3 regions of the Neobacillus sp. 19 genome follow, and region 2 is predicted to be linked to each of the others. Evidence: riboswitches for the same ligand, from Rfam matches in the RefSeq annotation. Region 2 holds a riboswitch; each other region holds the start of a gene.
What was found. A riboswitch is a leader RNA that binds a small molecule or an ion and turns the genes downstream of it on or off. The one in region 2 is predicted to bind thiamine pyrophosphate.
Positions count from the first base shown of each region.

Region 1: it holds a riboswitch for thiamine pyrophosphate, as region 2 does, so the genes downstream of both, thiM (hydroxyethylthiazole kinase) here and thiT (energy-coupled thiamine transporter ThiT) in region 2, are expected to answer to the same signal.
Region 3: it holds a riboswitch for thiamine pyrophosphate, as region 2 does, so the genes downstream of both, tenA (thiaminase II) here and thiT (energy-coupled thiamine transporter ThiT) in region 2, are expected to answer to the same signal.

Region 1 covers NZ_JBMPZU010000036.1:35,177-40,205, forward strand. The annotation lists gene thiE (thiamine phosphate synthase) at 1-67, opposite strand, end outside; gene thiD (bifunctional hydroxymethylpyrimidine kinase/phosphomethylpyrimidine kinase) at 64-876, opposite strand; gene thiM (hydroxyethylthiazole kinase) at 878-1,696, opposite strand; TPP riboswitch at 1,779-1,889, opposite strand; gene ACO1D1_RS12795 (glutaredoxin family protein) at 1,965-2,216, opposite strand; gene galU (UTP--glucose-1-phosphate uridylyltransferase GalU) at 2,570-3,454, opposite strand; gene ACO1D1_RS12805 (HipA family kinase) at 3,473-4,249, opposite strand; gene ACO1D1_RS12810 (glycosyltransferase) at 4,246-4,740, opposite strand.
Region 2 covers NZ_JBMPZU010000056.1:94,279-99,307, reverse strand. The annotation lists gene ACO1D1_RS17515 (histidine kinase N-terminal domain-containing protein) at 98-1,255, opposite strand; TPP riboswitch at 1,431-1,538, shown strand; gene thiT (energy-coupled thiamine transporter ThiT) at 1,613-2,200, shown strand; gene ACO1D1_RS17505 (FeoA family protein) at 2,347-2,571, shown strand; gene feoB (ferrous iron transport protein B) at 2,571-4,574, shown strand; gene ACO1D1_RS17495 (FeoB-associated Cys-rich membrane protein) at 4,596-4,751, shown strand; gene ACO1D1_RS17490 (helix-turn-helix transcriptional regulator) at 4,922-5,029, shown strand, end outside.
Region 3 covers NZ_JBMPZU010000019.1:92,965-97,993, reverse strand. The annotation lists gene ACO1D1_RS04305 (energy-coupling factor transporter transmembrane component T family protein) at 1-572, opposite strand, end outside; gene ACO1D1_RS04300 (ABC transporter ATP-binding protein) at 569-2,158, opposite strand; gene ACO1D1_RS04295 (ECF transporter S component) at 2,136-2,732, opposite strand; gene tenA (thiaminase II) at 2,729-3,412, opposite strand; TPP riboswitch at 3,522-3,627, opposite strand; gene ACO1D1_RS04285 (GNAT family N-acetyltransferase) at 4,024-4,569, opposite strand; gene ACO1D1_RS04280 (RMD1 family protein) at 4,759-5,029, shown strand, end outside.

The sequences.
Region 1 (5,029 bases), on a different contig from region 2:
GGTCCTTCAAACAATTCGGACTGCCCATAATAAAATAAACGCTTAATTCGTCTTTTAAATGAATCATAGCCTAGCCATCTCCTTTCCCCTCTTTTGAAAGGCCCAGTGGTTCGTCGGACCATGACCGCGGCCGATGGCAAACCCGTCTTCAATCGCCGCTTGAATGAAATCCTTCCCCGTTGAAACAGCATCATAGATGGTAGAGCCCTTCGCTAATTCAGCCGTTATAACCGCCGAGAAGGTACATCCTGTTCCATGTGTATTTTTTGTCTGAATTCGCCGGCTGGTAAAGAAGTGGAATTCTTTCCCGTCAAATAATAAATCAGTAGATTCAGACAGATTTTCATCATGACCGCCTTTGATCACGACATTTTTAACCCCTAACGCGCAAAGTTTTACAGCAGCTTCCCGTTTATCCTCCACCGATCGAATGGTCATTCCTGTCAGGACCTCTGCTTCCGGAATATTTGGGGTAATGACTGTCGCAAGCGGCAACAAATGGGTTTTCAAAGCCGAAACCGCCTCTTGCTGCAGTAGAGAGGCCCCGCCTTTCGCAATCATCACGGGGTCGACCACCACGTTGTTCCAATGATAGTTTTTGAGTTTCATCGAAACGGCTTCAATGATTTCTGCACTAAAAAGCATGCCCGTTTTTACTGCATCCGTTCCGATATCGTCTCCAATTGCTTGAATTTGTTCGACAACTGCTTTTGCCGTCATCGGATAGACTGCGTGAACCCCTAATGTATTTTGCGCCGTAACAGCCGTTAATGCAGACATACCGAAAACCTCTAATTCCTGAAACGTTTTCAAATCAGCCTGAATTCCTGCACCGCCGCCACTATCTGAACCCGCAATGGTTAATGCCCTTTTCATCCTACAATCCTCCGTTCCATTTTTTAAAAGAAGCATGTACATCCAATTCCTCAGGGGAAACCAACGATAATTGATTTAAAAATTCTATTTGAAAGCTGCCCGGCCCGAGCTCGGCTGTTTGATTCGCAGCCTTTTCTGCTGCAACACCATAACAGGTTAATGCAGCGACCGAAGCTTGGATGAGATCCTTTTCCACTCCGGCAAATGCACCAATCACCGAAGTTAACAGGCAGCCTGTACCGGTTACTTTTGTCAAAATCGGATGTCCATTTGAGATGATATACGTTGTTGTTCCGTCAGTAACGACATCCTCCTTTCCAGTTATGACAACCACACACTGTAAAATTTCAGCAGCTTGGATGGCAAGCTCTGTAATATTCCCTTTAGCCATTCCTCCATCAACGCCCTTTATCTCCCACTTTTCACCTACGACATTGGCGATTTCGGCTGCATTTCCTCTAATTACGGCGACCTTGACTTCCTTCATCACACGGTGCGCCGTTTCCGTTCGGTACGGAGTTGCACCAGCTCCAACTGGGTCAAAAATTACTGGAACCCCATGCTCATTGGCTGCTTTACCGGCTGCGATCATCGCCTCGACCGTTTGCACGTTTAATGTGCCAATATTCAGAACTAGTGAACTCGCAATCTTCGCCATATCAGCTGCCTCTTCGATTGCATTCGCCATGACCGGTGAAGCGCCAAGGGCAAGCAATCCATTGGCTGTGAAATTCGTTACCACGACATTCGTGATATTATGGACAAGCGGGTTCACTTCTCTAACTTTTTCTAATATTTGACCAAGTCTGTTGTTCTCCAAATCCCATCGCCCCTATTCTTTTTAAACATAAAAAAACCAGATCCATAATAGGACCTGGTTAGTTAGAAAGAGATAAAATATAGATTTCACTCGACTACTTTCCTACGCTGGTATTACCCAGATCAGGTCCGAAGGGTTAAAAACGTTATCGTTTTCTCTCAGCCTGATTAACAGGGCACCCCTAGTAGATAAATCGTTATTAAATTATGTTCATAGTAACTCTAATTACCATCGAAGTAAAGAAAATTGTTCCAGTTCATTTAACTTTCTACTCTTTACCGCCTTTTGCCAATTCCATCAGTTCTTTAAGCTCATTGGTAAAACCCTTTACGGCCCGGTCGCCAAGGACCGTTACGGGAACTCCGAGGAAGCCGTATTTCTCTACTTCCTTTTGATAAGCTGGGCTGGCAGCAACATTCCTTACTTCAAAAGCAATTCCTTCGTTGGTAAGTACCTGTTTAACCATCATACATTCAATACAATCATTCGTGGTATAGACGATAATCTGCTCGTTCTTCATATGTAGTTCCTCCTTTGTTCTGTTTTTACAAAAACTCCGTTTATTCTTGATTTCCCGTCAAAAAACCTCGAGAAATGTCTGTTCATGCGCTTTCCCAAGGAATATTTCCTAACATTAAACACCAAATTCACTAATTGGTAAACCTCGATTATAAAATGGACAGCCCATTTCTACCATTATCGTTATATTCGTTTATGCTTGTCCATTATTTTAGCATAATATATTTCTTGTTATAAACCTAAGGAAAAAAATAACCAATTAAAATACATGACTCTTTTATAGAAAAGCCAAGGCTTCCAACAGCCTCGGCTTAAAGTTTTTGCTTATCAACTTAAAGTGCATCAATAGATTAGTTATGGTGCCTGACACCGTTTTACTATTTTTTCCATATAAGTCAGGATTTCTTTTTGGGTGTCGGGGCGGCTGATGGCGAGGTCGAGGGTTGCTTTGATGTAGCCGATTTTGTCTCCGATGTCGTAGCGGGTTCCGTTGAAGGTGCAGGCAAGGACGGCCTGTATTTTATTTAGCTCGTTTATGGCGTCAGTTAGTTGTAATTCGTTTCCTTGTCCAAATGGAAGCTGCTCCAAAATTGTAAAAATCTCCGGCTTTAAAATATAGCGTCCCATGACGGCTAATGTTGACGGGGCTTCTTCCGGCTTTGGTTTTTCTATTAATGATTCAATTGAATAGATATTCGGCTCCCTCATCGCACTCTTTGGCTTAATGATGCCATATTTATTCACATCCAATTTCGGAACGTTCTGAATGGCGACGATCGAATTATTATAATACTCAAATACATCCATCAGCTGCTTCAAGCATGGAACGTCCGATATCACCATATCATCGCCAAGCATAACCGCAAATGGTTCATTGCCAACAATATTTTTAGCACAAAGAATGGCATCGCCAAGTCCATTAGGCTCCTTTTGGCGGACATAATATATTTTCGCTAAACTGGATATCTGTTGAATTTTCTCTAAATCTACTAATTTATTTTTTCTATATAGAGTATCCTCGAGCTCATAGGATTTATCAAAGTGATCCTCGATTGACCGCTTTCCCCTGCCGGTTATGATAATGATTTCCTCAATCCCCGACGCTACAGCCTCTTCGACAATATATTGAATGGTTGGTTTATCAACAATTGGAATCATTTCCTTTGGCACTGCTTTCGTTGCAGGTAAAAAACGAGTCCCGAGGCCTGCAGCTGGAATAATAGCCTTTCGGATTTTCATAAAATACCTCCCTTCAAGTTAATTTTCATTAGCATGGAATGGCTGGTATACCTTTTTTAAAAATCTCTCCATCAATTTCGGCAGAATCGTTTTGCGTCTCGTTACCAACGTAGTAACAATTGCCTTTTTCTCCTCACGCGAAACCATCCAGTCATCAGGGATGAGCGAGACAATTTCCTCCATTAAAAGAATCGGCATCGTTTGAATCAACTCAAGGTGGTCAGTAAATCTTTGCTCATTATCAATAAACCCCGCCATTAATTGGTGTGTCGCGCTTTTCAACACTTCCACCGGCAAATTTTCTAAATCAGCATGCAGCCAATTATAGGTTCCGAAAATCTCGGCTTGATCAATCATCCATAACTGATACTCACCGCTCTCTCCTTCTCGCAACAGAATATTTTTGCGGGTACGGTCCCGATTACACAACCAATAATCCAACATAACGATTCCTGCTAGGGTTTGATGGTTAACAATATTGGATACTTCGGAAACTTGATGACCGTTAAGGCAATCAGGAATGTACAATGAGGCGAATTGATACCGGGTTAATTGTACATTGGCAAGCTCAGGAACTAGCGAAGTAAATTCCTCGGAGATATCCACTATCCTGGCAAATGGTACTGGCAGTCCCAAGTATCGTGCCAAGCAATAGCCCACCCATTCATTGGGCAATGTTTTTTCAAAGCCAGGCTGAAAAAATTTAACCACATAGTCCTTGCCATCATTAAAAGTGATTAAATGAGCATTAGATTTGCCTTCCAGCTTTTTTTGATAGGCAACGGGTGTCATCATGTTGCATCCACCTCGCCAGCCGCATCATTATACAGGTGGATGATATTTTTTAACAAATCAATATAATCATCCGCCACAGTTTGAATGGAAAAATATTGCTGCACACGGTCGATGGCTGCCTGTGACATTTGTTGATGTTTGACGGAATCATCGAGGATTTCATATAACTGCTTGACCGCATCTTCCACATTTTGTCCCCGGTAAAGCAGCCCCGTCTCACCCTCTTCAACCAATTCAGTTACTGGCATCATTCTAGAAGCCACAACGGGCACACCGCAGATCATCGATTCAATAAAGGTATTTCCAAATGATTCAGATTTGGTTGTCGCAAGTGTGCAGCCTCCGGATTGGCGGATTTTCGCATATACATGCGGCATTTGCTGGTAGGGGATAACCGGAAACCATTTGATGATGTCAGTGAGTCCTTCCTCTTGCCAGGCGGCTTTAAATTCTTCACGCTGGACACATTTTGGGCTCCCCCAATAATCCATATTTCAATATCGCTGCGTTCACTTTTCATCACTTTTGCCACTTCAAGCAGCATCGGCCAGTTTTTACGTTTGTCCAATCTACCAATCCAGCCAATTATTTTTTTACCTTTCGGCAGCGTTGGAGCACTGTCGAAATCGATTTCCTCGGTGGATAACGCACGGAAAAAAGTGGTATCCACCCCATTGTATATGACATGGATGGGAATATCATTTGTCAAAATAGACACCAATCGTTTTTGATACTGTGAAGGAACAACGATTAATTCTGGCCGTATTCCTTTAAATGACT
Region 2 (5,029 bases):
GGTAAATTTTTAGTACATCATATGCATCAGAGTGCATTGTCGGGAGATGAAACAAATAAAAAATCCCTGCTTCATAAAAAGTGGGATTTTGCGGTGACTAACTAGAATGTGTTTGGTTATGACCTGCAGGTGTAAAAACAGCAGGAAGATAAATGGAAAAAGTAGTGTTATCATCTGAAGAATCACAGGTTAAATTCCCTTTATGTTTTTCAATTATTTCTTTACAAACAAACAATCCTAGACCTGTCCCGAGTTTTTTAGTTGTAAAAAAGGGTTCAAAAATTGTTTTTTGTAATTCAGCGGGGATCACTGGGCCATTATTGGAAATACTAATTCTAATTTGCTGACTGTTTTCTAAACAGCTCCTAATCTCAATGGTTGGAGCAGAGATTCCATGATGATTCAGAACATCAATTGCATTAAAAATAATATTAATAAAAACCTGTCTGATTTCATCTGCATATCCATTCAATGTAACATCTTCACTTATCTCCTTTATGATTTTTACTTTTCCATCCAAAATACTTGGATAAAGGAAGTTCAGTACTTCATCAATCAGTTTATTTAATCCAAATTGAACTTTTTCCTTCCCAATCAGTTCCTTTTTGGATAACAGTAAGAATTGTGAGATTCGAAAATTAAGCTGATCTAATTCACTTGAAATGATATCCAAATATCTCATGTTTGGAAAATCACCCTTAAGCAATTGAATAAATCCTTGAACAGAAGTCAGTGGATTTCTGAATTCATGAATAAAGCTTGAAGTCATCTGTCCGAGAAGTGTCAAACGATCCTGATGTGTGGAGTCAATAACCATTGTCTTTTCTTCAATAATTTTATTTTTTGCTTCCGAAAAATGGGATACGGCATAGTAAAGAAATTTATCAAAGCAAAAATTGATCATATTGATCGACTCCTGCATTTCGGACCATGATATTCCTGTTTTACTTAAATAGCTGTAAAGAATCGTTCTGCCCAAATTAACATTATAGACGAAGTCCCCAATGTTAATATCGGCCAAAACCCTTTCTACAGATATTTCTATCGCAATTTTTTCAATTACAGCTAACAGTTCTTGTTTAGATTTTACATGCATGGTAAGGAGCACATCCAATAGTGCTTCCCCGTTTTCGCGTATTTTCATCTGGAAAGGATCTTCCTGGTTGACAACAATAGCTTTCTCCCATTCTTTTACTAACTCTTCTTTATTTTGATTAAAAAAAGCAAGTAAATCCGATTGTTCTCCCGTAAACATGTTGTTTCCCCCTATGGTATTCACAATACTGTTACCATGTAAATTCGCTGATGAAGGCAAAAATCCTTTTTTTAATAAAATAATAATAATTTTCCCAATATGATATTTGGCGAAAAAAATAATACCCTTGTAATTACCTTGAAATAGTAGTATATTCTATAGGAAATCAATAGAATACTTCCACAGGGGGAGCTGCTAAAAGGCGGCTGAGAGTGAACGTTAGAGTTCTGACCCTATGAACCTGTTAGTTAACGCTAGCGTAGGGATGTGGTTTGCCGATAATAAAGCAATGCAGACAATCCTTTTCGTCTTGCATTGCTTTTTTGCGTTTCTCTTGTGGAATAGGGGGAAAGAGAAATGAACAAAAAGAGGAGTAACACGCTATTTATAACAGAAATCGCTGTTTTTACAGCACTTGCTTATTTACTTGATTTATTATCAGGATTCCTTATGGCAAGATTTTGGCCGCAGGGTGGGTCTATTTCGATTGCAATGGTTCCGATTTTCCTTATGGCCTATCGCTGGGGAATAAAGGGCGGTTTGTTGACAGGTTTTTTACTGGGATTATTACAGTTTATACTTGGTTTTGCCCAAATTTATACCATTGTTCAAGGGATCATTGATTATTTTGTTGCTTTTACAGTAGTTGGTTTTGCAGGTGTTTTTGCAGGATATATTCAAAAATCTCTTACTGATGGTAAGAAAGGTAAGTGGATGGTATATTCTGTTATTGGAGCTTTATTGGGAAGCTTTCTCCGCTATTTATGTCATGTTGTTTCCGGAATTGTTTTCTTCGGTGAATATGCACCTAAAGGCCAGCCCGTTACAACTTATTCGCTCATATATAATGGGACATATATGCTTCCAAGCTTCATCATAAGTGCGATTATCATCATCCTAGTCATCGGTGCCATGCCAAAGAAAAGTTTCATACAGGGAAAATAAGATGGATGGAAAAAGAAAAGCGGACTGCTTTTCTTTTTTTTTCGAACTTTTGTCACAAAATTTCTATGCTATTATCGTAAAAAAAGTGTTAAAATGACAATATAGAAAGATAATCATTCTCAATTAACATAGATAGGGTGAGATACATGTTCGGTTCTTTAAAAACGGGAGATAAGGGGAAAATTATTGACATTTCTCATGTTGGCCTTCTCGTACAAAGGCGCTTGCTCGACTTAGGGATTACCGAAGGGTCAGAAGTATGCGTGAAATGCGTCATGCCGTTTGGCGGCCCAATTATGATTGAATCTTGCGGGCAATGTGTTGGCATCCGCCGTAAAGAAGCAGTTCAGATTGAAGTGGAGAGAATATAATGGAAATCGCTCTTATTGGAAACCCGAATACAGGAAAAACTTCATTGTTTAATAATCTAACAGGTTCCTATGAGTATGTGGGGAACTGGAGCGGTGTTACAGTTGAAAAGAAGGTTGGCGTATTCAAAAATAATATTGGCCAATTAATTGATTTGCCAGGAGTCTATACACTTAATCCCTTATCAAAGGATGAAGGCGTTGTTACCTCATACTTTTTAAATGAATCCGTTGATCGCTTACTCAATATTTTAGATGCTTCCCAATTAGAACGGAATTTACATTTGACACTGCAGTTGTTAGAGTTTGAGAAACCGGCCCTAATTGGTCTTAATATGATTGATGTCGCAAATAAGCGCGGAATTCAAATCGACGCATCGAAGCTTTCAAGTGTTCTCGGTGTTCCTGTTGTTCCTGTCGTAGCTAGGAGCGGAAAAGGCTGTGATAAGCTTGTTGATGTTATTTCCACCAAGTCCATCCAACCGGCTAAAAAGAACCTCGTTTACTATGGAAAAGAAGTCGAAGAGGCGATAACAGCATTGGCGGGAGAAATGACTAATAAAACCAGTCACTCTCTACGCTTTCTAGCGATTCAATACATTGAAGGAAATGAATTTGTTAAAGATTATGTAAATAGGATTACAGATCAGCAAAGAATCAAGACAATTATTGCCAACTTAGAATCCAAATTACAGAAACTACATGATACAAAATCATTAGCTAATTTTATTTATGGAAAAAGAAAAGAAGTCATTGCTAAAATCGTGGCAGATGTAGCAAGAAAAAGTGATTCGTCCATCCCGTTATCTGAAAAGGTAGATAAAATTGTCACAAATCGCTACCTGGGGATGCCGATTTTTTTGGTGCTTATGTATCTGATGTTTATGCTGACATTTGATTGGCTCGGCACCCCGCTATCTGATGCGTTAGATGGCTTATTAACAGGACCTGTAACAGCTGGATTTGAAAGTGTATTAACAGCCATCAATGCCTCAGCCTTTATCCATGCTTTAATTATTGAAGGATTGGTCGCAGGGGTTGGCGGTGTTCTAGTGTTTGTCCCGCAAATCTTTATTCTGTTCTTCTTTATTTCATTATTAGAGGACTCCGGGTACATGGCTCGCGTAGCGCTGGTTATGGACCGAATTATGGAATCAGTTGGCTTAAATGGCAAAGCGTTTATTCCCATGATGATTGGTTTTGGCTGCAACGTGCCTGGGATCATGGCGGCAAGAACGATTGAAACGCCAAGAGAGCGTTTGTTGACCATTTTGCTAACGCCATTAATGTCATGCTCGGCACGACTGCCGGTTTACGCTTTATTTGTCGGAGCTTTTTTTGCTGGCCATAAAGCATTTATCGTTCTTAGCCTTTATGTTCTGGGAATTGTCGTAGCTTTAATTCTGGCAAAAATCTTTTCTTCTACATTATTAAAATCAGAAGCATCCTTATTTGTAATCGAGCTGCCTCCTTACAGGCTTCCACAGTTTCAATCATTATGGCGAAGCACTTGGGACAAAGGGAAGGGTTTCATAAGAAAAGCGGGAACATTTATCTTTGCCGGATCCGTTTTTATCTGGCTTTTATCTTATGCGGGACCTGATGGGTTAAAAGTAGATATGGATCATAGTTATTTAGCTGCGATTGGAAATGTGATTGCGCCAATCTTTGATCCGATTGGTTTCGGCACTTGGCAGGCTTCCGCCTCATTAATTACCGGATTTCTTGCTAAAGAAGCGATTATCTCAACGATGAATATTATTTATTTCGTTCCGAATGATGCCAGCCTGCAAGGATTATTGGCCGATTATTATACGCCGCTCGCTGCCTACAGCTTTATGGTGTTTATCTTGTTATATATTCCATGCCTGGCAACGGTTGCAACGATCTATAAGGAAACAAGCTCAAAAAAGTGGACAGCTTTTTCAATGGGATATGCTTTCGTGATCGCCTATGTATTGGCTCTGATTATATATCAAGGCGGCAAATTGTTTGGATTGGTTTAAAATAAAAAAGAGGTGGAGCAAATGATTGCCAGTATCATTATCGGTGTTGCAATTTTTGGATACGCCAGCTATGCATTAGTGAAGTTTATTAATAAATCCAAAAAGGGGAAATGCGCAGCCTGCGATTTAAAAAGTTCATGTTCCAGCCAGTGCGGTATTCCCCCACAAGTGAAATAATGGTTTGTAAAAGCTGCTGCCCGGAATCGGATAGCAGCTTTTTTATAACGCATAATTGCGATTACCCCTACGTCTTTGCGATTCGGCTTGTTTTCTTTATTAATAAGATTTGTATGATAAAGAAAAATTGTGTAAAATTACACTAGATGTAATTGAAGGAAGGGCTTATTATGACGAGAGATGAAATTATAATGCAGGTTTCTGAAAAGCTTCGTCTCATCCGGACGGAAGCTGGATATACACAAGATAAAATGGCGGATATTATTGGTGTATCAAAG
Region 3 (5,029 bases), on a different contig from region 2:
TGAGTGAACAGTGGCAGGGAGTATCTCATAAAAGCTTTCCAGCTGCTTTTCTGCTTATAGCCGCGAATTTTATGGGCTGCCTTCATTTGATTGAGTTCTGATTGGAAAAGTGGGATAAAACGGAAACCTGCCAATAACCCATATGCCCATTTTGGCGAAAGTTTACATTGATGAATTAGACTCATAATGAACAAGGTTAAGTCAGTCGTTGAGGTGAATAATAACCCAAAGGTAACGAACCCCAACATTCGTAAAGAGATTGTCAGCCCATTGGTTAGACTCTCTTCCGTAACATGAAACCAAGCCCAATTCCAAATCGTTTCTTCTCCTTTTCCAAAAGCAGCCATCATCCAAAAAACTAAAATAAAAAAGCCTAAATAGGGTAAAAATCTTTTCAATAAATAAGACATTCTCCATCCGCCAAAAAAAATGCCTATGAATACAGCAATAAGCCATATACCCAACGTTTCTTTCGGATCTGTAATGGCCATCAAGATAAACATAGCTAAAAAGTGAGCAAGCAGCTTACAAGCAGGGTTTAAGGTCGAAAGCCATGATTGATTCCCCTTCATACGAGACATAGCCCCTCTCTAGCTTGAAATAATTGATAATGCAGAGGAGGCACCAACGAGCTCTCTTTCAAAAGATCTTGGTTCATAAATAATTGATATGGTGTCCCATAGAAAGCAACTTTTCCTTTTTTAAAAAGGATAACTTTATCCGAATAGCGATCAACTAAATCCATATCGTGGGTTACCATGATAATGGTTGTTCCCTGTTCCTGCCGCTCCTTCAGCCGTTTAATCAGCTCGTTAGCAGTTTTTTCATCCTGGCCAAATGTTGGTTCATCCAGTAATAATAACGCCTGGTCAAACAATAACATCGTGGCCACACTCAAACGGCGTTTTTGGCCAAGGCTCAATGTAAAAGGATGGGCGTCACGATAGGATTCCAGTCCAAATTCCCGCAATAACTGATTAGTTTTATGGCGGATCCGCTCTTCCGGCCAATTTCTTTGCCGGCCGCCAAAGGCGATTTCATCAAACACAGTATCTGTAATAAATTGCAGTTCTGGATTTTGAAAGACAAAGCCTGCTTTCTCATATAGTTCCTGATCTGGCCACTTTTTTAATTCACTTTCAAGAAAATAAACTTTTCCTTTTTTTAAGGATTCTAAGCGTGCCAAACTTTTCAGGAACGTACTTTTGCCGCTTCCATTTTTCCCGACAATCGAAATCCAGTCCCCTTTATGGATGGCCAGATTAATGTCGTTTACAATCGTTGTTTTCCCATAACCGATTTCTGCATTTTCTGTATGGATGATAGGATTATCTACCCCATCGTCTTTCAGTTGTTCCATTGACTTCGTTTCTATGATCCTTGAGAGTTCGATTGCTAATGGATGAGTATCATGGCGAACCACATCCTGCCACTTTATCGGAAATAACTTTGGACGCCAAATACCCGCCTCCCGTATCTCACTCTGGAAATTTTCCAAGATTTCTTCTGGTTTTCCATCACCAATCATCCGGCCATCTTTATTAAGAATAATCACCCGGTCCATCCATTCGATACATCCATCCAGTACATGTTCAACAAATACCATCGTTTGGTTGGTTTGTAGGGAAACATCCCTTAATAATTCAAAAATCTCGTTTCTGCCCTCAGGATCCAGTTGGGCTGTCGGTTCATCCAAAAACAAAACTTCAGGTTCCAGTGCTAATAAGCAGGCTAGTGCCAATCGCTGCTTCATTCCGCCGGAAAGCGAATCAATCGGAGTACGTTTATCTATCTTCAATCCCGCTTTATCCATTAGGTCCCCTATCATCTCATCCATTTGATCCCGTGGAATCATCCGGTTTTCAAGACTAAAAGCAATTTCTTCATCCACATGGAGCATGCAAAATTGAGAATCAGGATCTTGAAACATCACACCCGAACTATCTGGGCGCACGATCTCACCGGTCACTTCAGCATCTAGAAATTCAGGAATAATCCCGGCAAGTACAGAAATCAACGTAGATTTCCCGCACCCGCTAGGTCCTAAAATTAATAGTTTTTCGCCTTGCCGAATCGACAGATTGATATGATTTACTATTTTTTTATTATGTTGGTAAAAGCGGATCGATAAATTGTTACATCCCAGAAACATTTGCATCTGCATGTCCTTGTTTCCTTCTAACTTTCATTATTTCATATTGGTCCAAGACACCTGTTTTGGCGAGCGACTCCACGACAAATTTTGCCAAGCAGCCGCCTAGAACGATTCCGCTGATCACATGAATGGCTAATGTTGTGAGCAGTATTTCAGTTGTATAATAGCCAAAACCGTTAACCAATAGGTTATAAATCATGCCTCCTACAGCTGCGAGCGCACCTGACAGCATTAATGTAAACAGGTTATAGCGTTTGTACCCAAAAATAGCAAAGGCCACTTCTGATCCGATGCCTTGAAAAACACCTACTAATAGAGCAGACAAACCAAAGTGACTGCCAGTTAATAGTTCTACGGCTGCGGCAGCAACCTCTGCAATGAAGGCAGCACCCGGTTTCCGAATGATATACGCAACTATGGGACTAGCAATCACCCAAATACCAAACATAAACCCAGCCCCCACTGGACCAACGAGTGCCGAAATCGGGATCCATAATGTCGACCATCCTAAATAAATGACACCGCATGCCACCGCTAAAATGACAGTAAGAACAATCTCCTTCATTTTCCATTTCATCTTTTTATCAGCTCCAGTTGAACTGGCCATTCTTCTCTTTTGTAGGCCATGTCCCAAAACATATACTCAAGCTGACAGCTTAATAGAAAATGTTCCTTCATCTTTTCTTTTTCTTTCTCCGTTGCGTGAATGACCAATTCATCTAATCTTCGGCAAAATCTTGTAGTAGTTTCTGGACGATTTCCATAAAATTGAATCCACTCATAAAAGGGATGTGATTCATCTGGATTGACTTCTTTTATTAATTTTTCACCAATCTCCCAATACGTCCATGGACATGGCAGTAACACAGCCAAGATTTCTCCTAATGACCCTTCATGCGCAACCGTTAACATATGGCGGATATAATGATGGGCGGATGGAGATAAAGAGTACCCCTGCAATTCCTCGTAAGGAACACCCGCGACTTGGCAAAAGTTATGATGTGGATGGACTTCACTGTTTAAAATAAATGAAATTTGCCGATTGAGCATCTCCATATCCGGGCGGTTTTCACACTTTGAAACAGCAATTCCATAAATACGAATAAAGGAGTTTAAATACTCAAAGTCCTGTTTCACATAATGGATTAATTGTTCCTTTCCTAAATTCCCATTAGCAATTCCCTGCACAAAAGGATGTTCAAAAATCGCTTGAAAAATTGGCTCTGCTTCTTTCCTTAATTCTACTGAAAAACTCATCAATATATCCTCCTTGTGGTTTTGGCTAGAGGAAATAGGAGACGGCAATAATAATCGAAAAAGCCGCTCCAATATATGGAGCGGCGCAATTTACACATTCTAGCATCATTGAGCTCTGTCTCCACTTTCCTCCGCTAGTATGAACTAGATCAGGTTCAAAGGGTCCAAGATTCCAATCTTGTCTCAGCCATTACATGGCTCCCCTAGTGGTCAACCTATTCTTTTGCTATTACTATACATTACCAATTTTGATTAAGTCAATGAGACTTTTGACCCTCGTTTATTATTGCTGGGTTCTGTTCATCTCAAAAGGTTCTAATCCGATGAATTCGATGCAGAAACATAAGGTAAGTATTTTTTTGTTCATAGTCTGTTCATATTTTTCTTTTAAAATATATCTTTAAAAAGAAGCCGCAGGAATAATTTTGAACAGACAAAACTATTCTGAAAAACTCCTTTTAGGTGAATAGTAGAGAAAATAGAACCTTGCTAAAATGTTCAGCAAGGTTCTTAAATGTTTATTTGATTCATCAAAGAAATCAATTGCTTCAAGAAGGAGAAAATTAGGAGTGCTTCAACCGTCAATAAACGCTAATTTTGCCCTCTATTCCTTATTCATTAAACCTTCCCATTAAAATAGTGTTATAGTAATTCCCATCAGATAGGACCTTGTCCTTTTTTAAAATACCCTCCACTTCAAAACCATGTTTTTGATAAAGCTTTATTGCATTGTCATTGGTTTCGAGGACATTCAACGTTATCTTCTTAATATTATTTGTGTCTGCCCAGTGAATGGATTCTTTTAAAAGGTTTTGTCCAATGCCGTATCCCCAAAAATCTTTTAAAACACAGACGCCAAACTCTACCTTATGAGAAGTTCTTTTCAACTGGTTCCCTTCACATCTCGAAAAACCTACAATTCTTCCATTTACTTCAGCAACTAAAAAAAGATTTTTCTTACTTTCTGTATCATCTATTATGATTTGTTTAAAACCTGGCTCGTTTATGTACGCCTCGCCTTTTTCCCGATCTAAATTTTCTGTTTCACCATCTATCTGCACTCTAATTTCAGACAGGTTTTTCGCGTCTTCTTCTATTGCAGATCTAATTATATAAAATAAATTATTAATAATAAATTCCTTCGGGTTAACTCTCATGACGATTCCCTCCCCTCATTAATTGTACATCTTAAGAAATGGCCAGTCTAACCAAACAAAACAAAGCTTTTTGGAGCACCATTTTGACCAACGCGCGGGCCTTTTGGGAAAGAATCTCTGCTTCAGGCATGTTTTTTGGAAGGCTAGAATACAATCGAACAAAGACCACTTTTTGAAAAGGTGATAACTATGAACCAATTATCCTTTAAAGCTTTTGCTATCACAAATGAAATCGACTTGAACAAAATTGCCATTCAATGTGGGATTCCCAAAAAATTCACCTGGGAACAGCCGCTAATCCTGAAAGGGAAAATACTATCCTCTATTCTTGAGAAAAAAGTGGACGAGTCGCAAGCTGTACTGGTTTTTTCATTTGGCAGTATTGTTTTCATTAATTCCGGTAGTACGGATGAAGTGAATCGATTTTTTGCTTACATTCATTCGTTCGAGCCGGAAATCG